2 regions of the Micromonospora sp. KLBMP9576 genome follow, and region 1 is predicted to be linked to the other one. Evidence: riboswitches for the same ligand, from Rfam matches in the RefSeq annotation. Region 1 holds a riboswitch; the other holds the start of a gene.
What was found. A riboswitch is a leader RNA that binds a small molecule or an ion and turns the genes downstream of it on or off. The one in region 1 is predicted to bind S-adenosylmethionine.
Positions count from the first base shown of each region.

Region 2: linked by a shared signal. The riboswitch ahead of ACQ452_RS15025 (ABC transporter substrate-binding protein) and the one ahead of thrC (threonine synthase) in region 1 are both predicted to bind S-adenosylmethionine.

Region 1 covers NZ_CP194567.1:5,846,145-5,851,066, reverse strand. The annotation lists gene ACQ452_RS26030 (hypothetical protein) at 1-123, opposite strand, end outside; gene ACQ452_RS26025 (hypothetical protein) at 120-761, opposite strand; gene ACQ452_RS26020 (hypothetical protein) at 905-1,168, opposite strand; gene ACQ452_RS26015 (hypothetical protein) at 1,358-2,101, opposite strand; SAM riboswitch class I at 2,281-2,416, shown strand; gene thrC (threonine synthase) at 2,427-3,713, shown strand; gene ACQ452_RS26005 (hypothetical protein) at 4,294-4,806, opposite strand; gene ACQ452_RS26000 (M57 family metalloprotease) at 4,809-4,922, opposite strand, start outside.
Region 2 covers NZ_CP194567.1:3,332,616-3,337,537, forward strand. The annotation lists gene ACQ452_RS15015 (mechanosensitive ion channel family protein) at 1-541, opposite strand, end outside; gene ACQ452_RS15020 (MFS transporter) at 630-1,880, opposite strand; SAM riboswitch class IV at 2,205-2,316, shown strand; gene ACQ452_RS15025 (ABC transporter substrate-binding protein) at 2,595-3,449, shown strand; gene ACQ452_RS15030 (amino acid ABC transporter permease) at 3,489-4,268, shown strand; gene ACQ452_RS15035 (amino acid ABC transporter ATP-binding protein) at 4,271-4,922, shown strand, end outside.

The DNA of each region.
Region 1 (4,922 bases):
CCATTCGCTCAACTTCTCCAGCAGCTTGCCGAGGCCCTCCTTGGGTGCCTCGTAGCGGAGACTGCGCAGGTAGCCGTCCTGTTGCCGGGACCCGCTGCGGTATCCCCGCCGCCGGTAGCTCATAGCGCCGCTACGGGATCCAGGAAGGCACACTGGGTGGCGATCATCATCGGCAGGTTCACCGCCACCTCCCGGGCGACTCCCTCGGGTGTCAGGCCGATCGGGTCCTCACCCGCCGCCAACTCCTCCTCGTCGGCCCGGGCGAAGTAGGCGCAGGCCTCCCACAGGTTGGCGTGCAGGAAGGAGAACGCCCACATCACGTAGGCGTCGTTCTGCAGTGCCACCAGGGGGTGGTTGTGGTGGCCCATGCGGTGGTAGTGGGGCTCCTCGGCTGTCGATCCCATGCCCTCGGCGGTGGGGAAGAGGCGGTAGTGCCGGAACACGTCTTCGAGCGGGCCTTCGGGGTCGAACTCCAGCAGCAGACCCCGGTTGACCAGAGCCTCGACCAGTCGCGCGGCGTCGGGCTGTGGCTTCGGGGCGGTCAGCAGCGACTCCACCAGCCGTGCCCGGTCCACGCGCAGCTCCGAGTGGCCCTCGACGTCCAGGAAGACGGCCCCGTAGACGCCGACCTCGTCCTCGCTGAGGTCGACCATGTCCGCGCCGAGGTGGATCTCCCACGACTCCGGCGTCGGGTCGGCGGGGCGCACATACCGGTGTTGTGGTCCGAGGCTGAAGCCCACCGGGATGATGACGCGAGGCATCGGCCGTCCCTTCGCCATTGCGGGTGCCGTCGACCCTACCGAAGACAGGCACTGTCCGTCACCCCGAAACGCCAAGCGGTCACATCATCTTATGTCGATGCAGATGGCCTCCTCGTCTGCGCCGACACGCGGCCCGGAGGCGGTCAGCCGAGGAGGTTCATGTAGTTGCGGGCCGCCGCCGAGCTGCCCTGGATCAGGTCCATCGCCTCGGCCAGTCGTTGCTTGCTCTGCTCGGCCCGGGCGATGGCCTCGCCGATGGCCGGATGGCTGGTGCCGGCCGCGACCGCCCGCATCCGGGCCAGCGTCTGGTCCGTGGCCTCGACGGCGGCCCGGATCTGCATGAGCGTGGCATTGCCCTGCTCCGCGGCCTGCGCGAGGGCTGCCTTGACTTCCTCGATGCTCGCCATCCGACCCTCCGGCGCATCAACGTGAGGCGATGTCGCTCCACGTGTCTGTCCGGACACTATCGGAGACGGCCGGGTCACCGCACTCCCGACAGCCGCGCCGGGTCGGGATGCCGACATCTACAGTGCACACTCCCCGCGCCGCCGCGCGCGGGGAGTGTCGTGCCGCGCGCGGCGGCCCGGTGGGAGCCGTCAGCGGGAACGGGACTTGCGCTTGCGGGTGGGGGAGTTGCCGTCGGGGACCGTGCCGTCGTCCGGTGAGTCGGCGGTGCCGCCGCCGTCGGTGGGGGCCTCGGTCGCCCGGGCGTCGGTGTGGCCCAGCTTGGTCAGTGTCGTGCCTTTGAGCTGGTAGACGGCAGAGCGCCTGATGTTCAGCTCCGCCATCGGGCTGCTCGGCGAGCGGGTCAGGTAGACCACCGCCGCCCTGCCGGCCTGGAGGCTGATGCTCTGCACCGGGGTCCGGTCGCCGAGGTCGAGCTGGGCCTGGTAGACCGGTTCGCCGTCGACACCGCGCCAGACGGCGAGGGTGAAGAAGCGGCCGGTGCCGCCGCCGTCGAGCATCAGCACGCCGATCGCGTCGTCCGCCCCGTCGCCGTCGAGATCGCCGACGGCGCACGGCCGCTGCAACTGCACAGTCGTGCCGTCGCGGTCGGACCAGCGGCCGTCGGCGAGGCGGATCGGGGCGGCGTACCCCCGGTAGCGGACCTTGCCGCTGCCGACGCGGGCGCCGCGCAGTTCGAGGCAGGTGAGCTGGTCGTTCGTGCGGCGCGGGGTCGCGGTCGGGCTCGGGCGTGCGGGCGGATCGCTGTCGCTGCGCTCGCTGACGGTGTCGCGCTGCCGCTTGCGCTCCTTGCCGTTGCCCGTGGAGCAGGCGGTGGTGGCCGCCAGCAGGCAGGCCATGGCGAGCGCCACCACCGGGACGAGCTTGCGACGCATTGCAGGATTCCCTTCCGTCGATGAGCCCGCACGGTAGCGGTCCCACGCCAGCCCGGTGGCGGCGGTCGGTCACCGCGTTCGGGGTGCCGACGGGGCGGTACGCGGCGACGTGCTCACAGCGTGGGATCCCTGGTGGGCGGGCCCGGGAAGTCCGCCTAGACTCGGCGGCACAACTGCATACCTCATCCAGAGGGGCTGAGGGATACGGCCCGACGACGCCCCGGCAACCACCCCGCGCGCTCATTGCAGAGCGCCCCGCGGGGCAGGTGCCAATTCCGTCCCCGCCGCAGGGTGCGATGCGGGGAAAGATGAGAGGACCCTCGACATGACGTCGACGTTCGTCCCCGCCGGCATCGACACCACGGCCAGCCCTGCCCGCGCCCTGGCCTGCCGTGCCTGTTCGGCCCGCTACCCGCTCGCCGCCCAGCACGCCTGCTACGAGTGTTTCGGTCCGCTGGAGGTCGACTACGACACCGCCGCGCTGGCGGCGGTCACCCGGGAGCAGATCGAGGCCGGTCCGCGCAACATCTGGCGGTACGCGGCGCTGCTGCCCGCCGGTCAGGACCCGGCGACCCGGGTCACCCTCGATCCGGGCCTCACCCCGTTGGTGGCCGCCCCGCTCCTCGCCGCCGAGTTGGGCCTCACCGCCCCGCTCTGGGTCAAGGACGACAGCGCCAACCCGACCCACTCGTTCAAGGACCGGGTGGTCTCGGTGGCGTTGACCGCCGCCCGCGCGCTCGGCTTCGGCCGCTACGCCTGCGCCTCCACCGGGAACCTGGCCAACTCGGTCGCCGCGCACGCGGCCCGGGCCGGCGTGCCGTCGGTGGTCTTCATCCCTGGTGACCTCGAGCAGGGCAAGGTCATCACCACCGCCGTCTACGGCGGTGAGCTGGTCGCCGTCGACGGCTCGTACGACGACGTCAACCGGCTCTGCGGCGAGCTGGTGGAGACGGACGAGTTCGAGGACACCGCCTTCGTCAACGTCAACGTGCGCCCCTACTACGCCGAGGGCTCGAAGACGCTCGGCTACGAGGTGGCCGAGCAGCTCGGCTGGCGGATCCCCGCGCAGGTGGTGATCCCGATGGCCTCGGGCGAGCTGCTCACCAAGATCGACAAGGCGTTCGCCGAGCTGGTCGAGATCGGCCTGGTCGAGGCGCCGGCCGGTGGCTGGAAGGTGTTCGGCGCCCAGTCGGCCGGCTGCAACCCGATCGCCACCGCGCTGCACGCCGACACCGACACCATCGTCCCGGTCAAGCCGACCGGCATCGCGAAGTCGCTGAACATCGGCGACCCGGCCGCCGGCCTCTACGCGCTCGAGGCGGTGCGCCGTACCGGGGGCTGGATGGAGTACGCCGACGACGACGAGATCCGCGCCGGCATCCGGCTGCTGGCCCGGACCACCGGCGTCTTCGCCGAGACCGCCGGCGGGGTGACCGTGGCCGTGCTGGGCAAGCTGGTCGAGTCCGGCCGCCTCGACCCGACCGCGGAGACCGTCGTGTTCAACACCGGCGAGGGGCTCAAGACCCTCGACGCGGTGGCCGGCCAGGTCGGTCCCACCCACCGCATCAAGCCCTCGCTGCGCGCCGCCCGCGACGCCGGTCTCCTCGGCTGACCCCACCCCACCCACCCTGGTCCGCGCCCGTCCTCCGCGTCGATCATGAGGTTGGTCGCGAAGTCGATCGCGAACAGTGCCGCCAACCTCATGATCGGCCTCGGGCCTCGGGCTCGGAAGGCTGGGCCTCGGGGGTCGGGGGTCGGGTTTCGGGGGCCGGGAGATGGCGTGTCTAGGGGGTTGCGGGCAGGAGGGTGGGGATTCGTTCGGTAACTGGGTTTTCGCTGTGAGTGCGGAAAACGCGCCGACAAGGACTTGACGGCAGGAACCGGACGGCGCAAGATGCTCCGTGCGGGAGGGCGTTTCGCCGGAGACTTTCAGTTCTTGCGACCCAACGCCGAAGGCGTTGTGCGAGCGTCCCTCCCGACCAACCTCCGATCGGGCCAGCGGTTGATCCGCTGGCCCGATCGTCGTCGTGCGGCACACCCACGCCAAGCGGGCTGACCGACCGCGTCGATCCCCACCGCCGACCTGACCGCGTCCAGCGGGTTGCGGTCAGGTCGGCGACCGAGGGTGGGGGGTCCGGCCGGGCTTTCTGCCGATCGGATCGGGGCCGGGCGCCCTGCGGTGTCTGCCCGAGCTAGGACACCGTGGTGTCCTGGTTCGCCACCGCCTGGGTCCAGACGTGCACGCTCGCGCCGGACGTGGTGACCGGTGCCAGCGTCGGGGTCAGCACCAGGACGTGTTCGTCGGACCCGTTCCGGCTGGTGAGGGGCAGGACGTACGCGGAGCCGACGGCGAGTTGCTGGACGCCTTCGACTGTCCAGGTGGCCTTCCCGCGGGTTCCGCCGAGTTGGTCGACGAGGATGGTGTCCCCGACGTCGCCCTTGAGCTTGTCGGAAACGGCGACCTTGAAGATCGTGTGGGGGGCGCCGCGCTCACCCTGGCGTACCTCCGCTACGCCAGTGACGGTCCCGACCACGACCGCATCGGCGTAGCCGGCGACCTTGGCGCGGTTGGTGGTGTCGAACGCGAAGCTCACCGAAACCGGGTGGGTCTGAGCCGGGCGAAGCTGTTGGTAGGTGAACCAGCCGCCGACGGCCAGGACAAGGGCGACCAGCCCGACGAACGGGGCCTTCAGTCGGTGGTTCATCGTCAGTACCCCCATTTGCTGTGATAGGTGCTGATGTCCCATGATTGCAAATTGTTGTTCATGTTCGGGTTGTAGTCGGTCGAGTAGGGGTCCATGACCGCCACCTCAGGACCGTG
Region 2 (4,922 bases), 2.5 Mb from region 1:
GCACCGGCGTCGTGACCGCGGTGGCCACGCCGATCTGGTCGAGCGCGGCGATGACGCCCAAGCCGAGGATGAAGACGGAGGCGATCGTGGCCAGGACCCGGCCGTACGACAACCCGCCCAGGGCGCCGCTGATGATGTCCTTCACCGCGTTGGCGATGGCCGCGGCGACCACGACGATGACGATCGCGACGAAGGCGCGCGGCAGCCAGGCGATCACACCGGCGATCAGGTCGGAGATCGGGTTCGGGCCCCAGATGCCGAAGGCGAGCTGGAGGGTCACCAGCAGCACCCCGTAGTAGGCGAGCCGGGCCACGAGGTCGCTGGCGTCGTACCGGGAGCGGGCCAGGGCGCGGCGGATCCCGCCGCGCTCCACGGCGCGGTCGAAGCCCACCCGTTCGAGCACCTTGCCCACGATCTTCAGCACGGCCTTGGCGATCAGCCAGCCGGCCACCAGGATGGCCACGAAGGCGACCGCCCTGGGCAGGAACAGCAGCACCGACCGGAGCGTGTCCCCCACCGCGTCGCCGAAGTCGTCTCTCATCGGAAATCCTCCACAACGCTGTCCGGGTTCATCCGGCCCGACCTACCCCCGGCGGCGAGCGGGGAAACACCGGTCACCCGGCACCGCTTCACCGCGTGCGTCCGCCCTGGCCGGGCCTGCCGGCACCCATCAGCGCGACACCACAGGCCGCCGCGGCGCTCAGCGGAGCGATCAGGAAGCCGACGGTCACCTCCCCCGTGACGTCCAGCAGCGCCCCGGCCACCGCCGCGCCGCCCGCGCTGCCGACAGAGAACGCCGTCGCCGCCCAGGCGAACGCCTCGGCCACCGTGCCAACGGGCGCGAGGTCGTCGAGCGCGACGAAGGCGATGGTCAGCAGGGCCGGGAGCGCGAGCCCGCTGAGCGCCATCAGCGCCAGCATCACGCCCGGAGCCGGGGTGAGCAGCAACGGCAGGTAGCCGGCGGCGAAGACCCCGACCACGCGGGGCAGGGTGGCGTGCCTGCGCAGCCCGCCGAAGCGTACGAAGAGCAGGCCGCCGGTCAGCGCCCCCGTGGCCTGCGCGGCGAGCAGCCAGCCCGCCCAGGAACGCGCCCCCGCCGACTCGGCGTACCCGGTCGCGGCGACGGTCACGCTGCCCACCGCCGCGCCGACCAGCACCAGCGCCCCGAGGAGCAGCCGGAGCCGGCCGGCCCGCAGCGGACCTGCCCAGTGCCGTACCGCCGGCTCGCCCCGCCAGCGCCGGACCGCGCCGGTCGTGGCGAACCAGACCGTGCCGGCGGCCTGGAAGAGCGCGGCGGCGCCCAGGCCGCCGGCCGGGCCGGCCAGGCCCACGGCGGCGAGCGTCACCACCGGGCCGAGAATGAAGATCGTCTCCTGGACGGCGATGTCCAGGGTGTACGCGGTCTGCACGCGGTGCGCGGGGAGCAGGTCGCGCCAGAGCACCCGCAGGCACGACTCGAACGGCGGAGCCCCCGCCCCGGCCAGGGCGGCGCCGAGGACGGCCATCGGCAGGTCGACGTGCAGGGCGATGAGCGCGAAGCCGACCGTCGACACCGTCACGGCCAGCCACAGCACCGGCGGCTGGCGCCAGCGGTCCGCCATCCGGGCGAGCATCGGCTGGCCCACCGCCGTGCCGGCGGTGAACGCGCCGACCAGCAGGCCGGCCACGGTGAGCGTCATCGTCTCCCGGGCGAACACCAGCAGGGCCAGGGGGGCCGCGCCGAACGGCATACGGCCGAGCAGGCTGGCCGCCAGGACCCGGGCGGTCTGTGGCGCCCGGAGCACCGCGAGGGCGGAGGTGTCGGTGGGGTCGGCGGCTGCTCCGCCGGCCGGCGGAGGGTCGGCGGTCGGTACGAGTGCGGCTTCCTCGGGCACGGGCATGATGGACGCTCCCGGACGGTGGCGGGGAAATGGACCGGGGGGCGCGCGGCGCCGGGCCGGTCAGGGAGCGAAGTCGGAGCGTTCGTGGTCGTCGCCGTACAACGGAAGCGCGGGGGTGCTCCACTGGCCGTACGCGGCGGCGGCGAGGCGCAACGCGATCACGTGGGCAGTCTAGACGCGGCACCGGGGGGCGTGGGGGCGCGTGATTTCCGGGTGGCGCTGCGCGGGGCCCGTCCGCACCGGCGCCGGCCCGCACGCGGTCGCGGGTGAGCGTGGTCATAGCGACTGGACGGCCACCCGAGGCGGGCGCTAGCCTCCTCGGCAGGTCATGAGCGCCAGCGTCAAGCCCCGGCTCGCTGGCCGGCAACCCTCGTCCGCGCAGGGGTGCCCCGGGTGAAGACCAGGCACCGGAGCAGCTCCGGTGCAAGCGCGGCCTGGTTCCCGGGTCGTCAGCGACCGAGGAGAGCCATGTCCTTTCGCACCTGTTCATCGCCGACGGTTTCCGTCGTGGCCCCGACGTCGCCGGGCCTGACCCGGCGCCGCCACGTCGACACGATGCGGGTCTGCGCCACCTCCTGTCGCCTTGGCGACCCGCGCTAGGCGCGCATTCCCCCTCCCTCACCGGCACCACCTCCTTCAGCGGTACGCCCATCGGGCGTCCCGCCGGCGCGGCACGCCCGTGCCCGCCGCCGGACCACACCCTCGGAGACACCCGTGCGCATCCTTACCTCCCTGACCCGGGCCGCCGCCCTCGGCGTGGCCGCCGCTCTCGCCGCCACCGCCCTGACCGGCTGCGGCGACGACGCGGCCGGCGCGGCCGACAACCCGTACGGCCTGCTCCAGCCGGGCGTGCTGCGCACCGGCACGCTCACCGACGCCCCGCCGAACGTCTATCTCAAGGACGGCAAGTTCACCGGCTTCGACAACGACCTGCTCACCGCGGTCGCGGCGAAGGTCGGGCTGAAGGTCGAGTTCGTCGGCACCGACTTCTCCGCCCTGCTCTCCCAGGTCAACAACCGCAAGTTCGACGTCGGCAGCTCCTCCATCACGATCACCGAGGCGCGGAAGAAGACAGTCGACTTCGGCAACGGCTACGACTTCGGCCACTTCGGACTCGACGTGCCGGCCGGCTCGTCGATCAGCGGATTCGACCAGCTCGCCGGCAAGCGGGTCGTGGTGGTGCAGGGCACCGTCCAGGACGACTACGCCACCGGCGAGGGGCTCGACCCGGTCCGGGTGCCCGACTACAACGGGGCGATCAACCAGCTCAAGGCCGGCACCGCCGACGCCTGGATCGCCCCCGCCGAGATCGGGGACAAGTCGGCCGCCGACAGCGGCGGCAAGATCACGGTCGCGGCCAAGCTGCTCAGCCCGTCCCCCACGGCGTACGCGGTCGCCAGGGGCAACGACAAGCTGCGCGAGGCGCTGAACCGGGGCCTCGACGAGGTGATCGCGGACGGCACGTGGAGCCGCCTGCAGGCCCAGTACTACCCGGGCCGGCAGATCCCGGCCGACTTCACGCCGGGCAGTGGCACGGTCCCGGTGCCGTCGGCCGCGGCCACCTCCTGACACGTACGACGACGAGCGAGCGGGGCGGTAGGAGAGACGATGGATCCGTTGAGCACCCTGTGGGAGACCTTCTTCGACGCGGACTCCATGCGCGAGGCGCTGCCCGAGATGCTGACGGTGGGGCTGCCCAACACGCTGATCCTGGCGATCTCCGCCGCCCTGCTCGGCTCGGTGCTGGGCATGGCGCTGGCCGTCGCGGGCATCTCGCGTACCCGATGGTTGCGGTGGCCGGCGCGGGTCTACACCGACGTGTTCCGCGGCCTGCCCGCGGCGGCGACGATCCTGCTCATCGGCGTCGGCCTGGCGCCGCTGGGCATGCAGGTGTGGGGGCCCAACCCGTATCCCCTCGGCATCCTGGCACTGTCGCTGATCGCGGCGGCCTACATCGGAGAGATCTTCCGCTCCGGCATCCAGTCGGTGGAGGCCGCCCAACTGGAGGGGGCCCGGGCGCTGGGCCTGTCCTGGGGCGAGGCGATGCGCCTGGTGATCGTCCCGCAGGGCATCCGGCGGGTGCTGCCGGCCTGGGTGAACCAGCTGATCGCGCTGATCAAGGACTCCAGCCTGGTCTACTTCCTCGGCCTGCTGGCCAGCCAGCGGGAGCTGTTCCGGATCGGGCAGGACTACGCGGCGAACACCGGCAACCAGTCGGCGCTGCTGCTGGCCGGGCTGTGCTACCTGGTGCTGACCGTGCCGCTGACGCACGCCGTGAACTGGATCGACCGGCGGCTGCGGCACGGCCGGCAGGCCGCCGCGCCCGACGACACCGACGACGACCTCGACCTGGCGCTGCCGGGAGCGGCGGGAGGAAACCAGCGATGAGCATCGACACGACGACCTCGGTGAGCCTGAGCGTCCGCGACGTACACCTGGCCTTCGGCGCACACCGGGTGCTGCGCGGGGTAGACCTGGACGTGGCGCGCGGGGCGACGGCCTGCGTGATCGGCCCGTCCGGGTCGGGCAAGTCCACGCTGCTGCGCACGATCAACCGACTCATCGAGCCCGACCGCGGCGACGTGCTGCTCGACGGGCGCAGTGTGCTCGGCGACGACCCGGACGCCCTGCGGCAGCGGGTCGGCATGGTCTTCCAACAGTTCAACCTCTTTCCGCACATGAGCGTGCTGCGCAACATCACCCTCGCGCTGCGCCGCATCCGCAAGCTCGACGCGGACGAGGCGGCGGCGCTCGCCCGCGAGCACCTGGCGCTGGTGGGGCTGGCGGCCAAGGCCGACGCCCGGCCGGCGCAGCTCTCCGGCGGGCAGCAGCAACGGGTCGCGATCGCCCGCGCGCTGGCGTTGCGCCCGCAGGTGATGCTCTTCGACGAGGCGACCTCCGCGCTGGACCCGGAACTGGTCAAGGGGGTGCTCGCGCTGATGGCCGAGCTGTCGGCCGACGGCATGACCATGGTGGTGGTGACCCACGAGATGGGCTTCGCCCGGGAGGTCGCCGACACCGTCGCGTTCATGGATCGCGGCG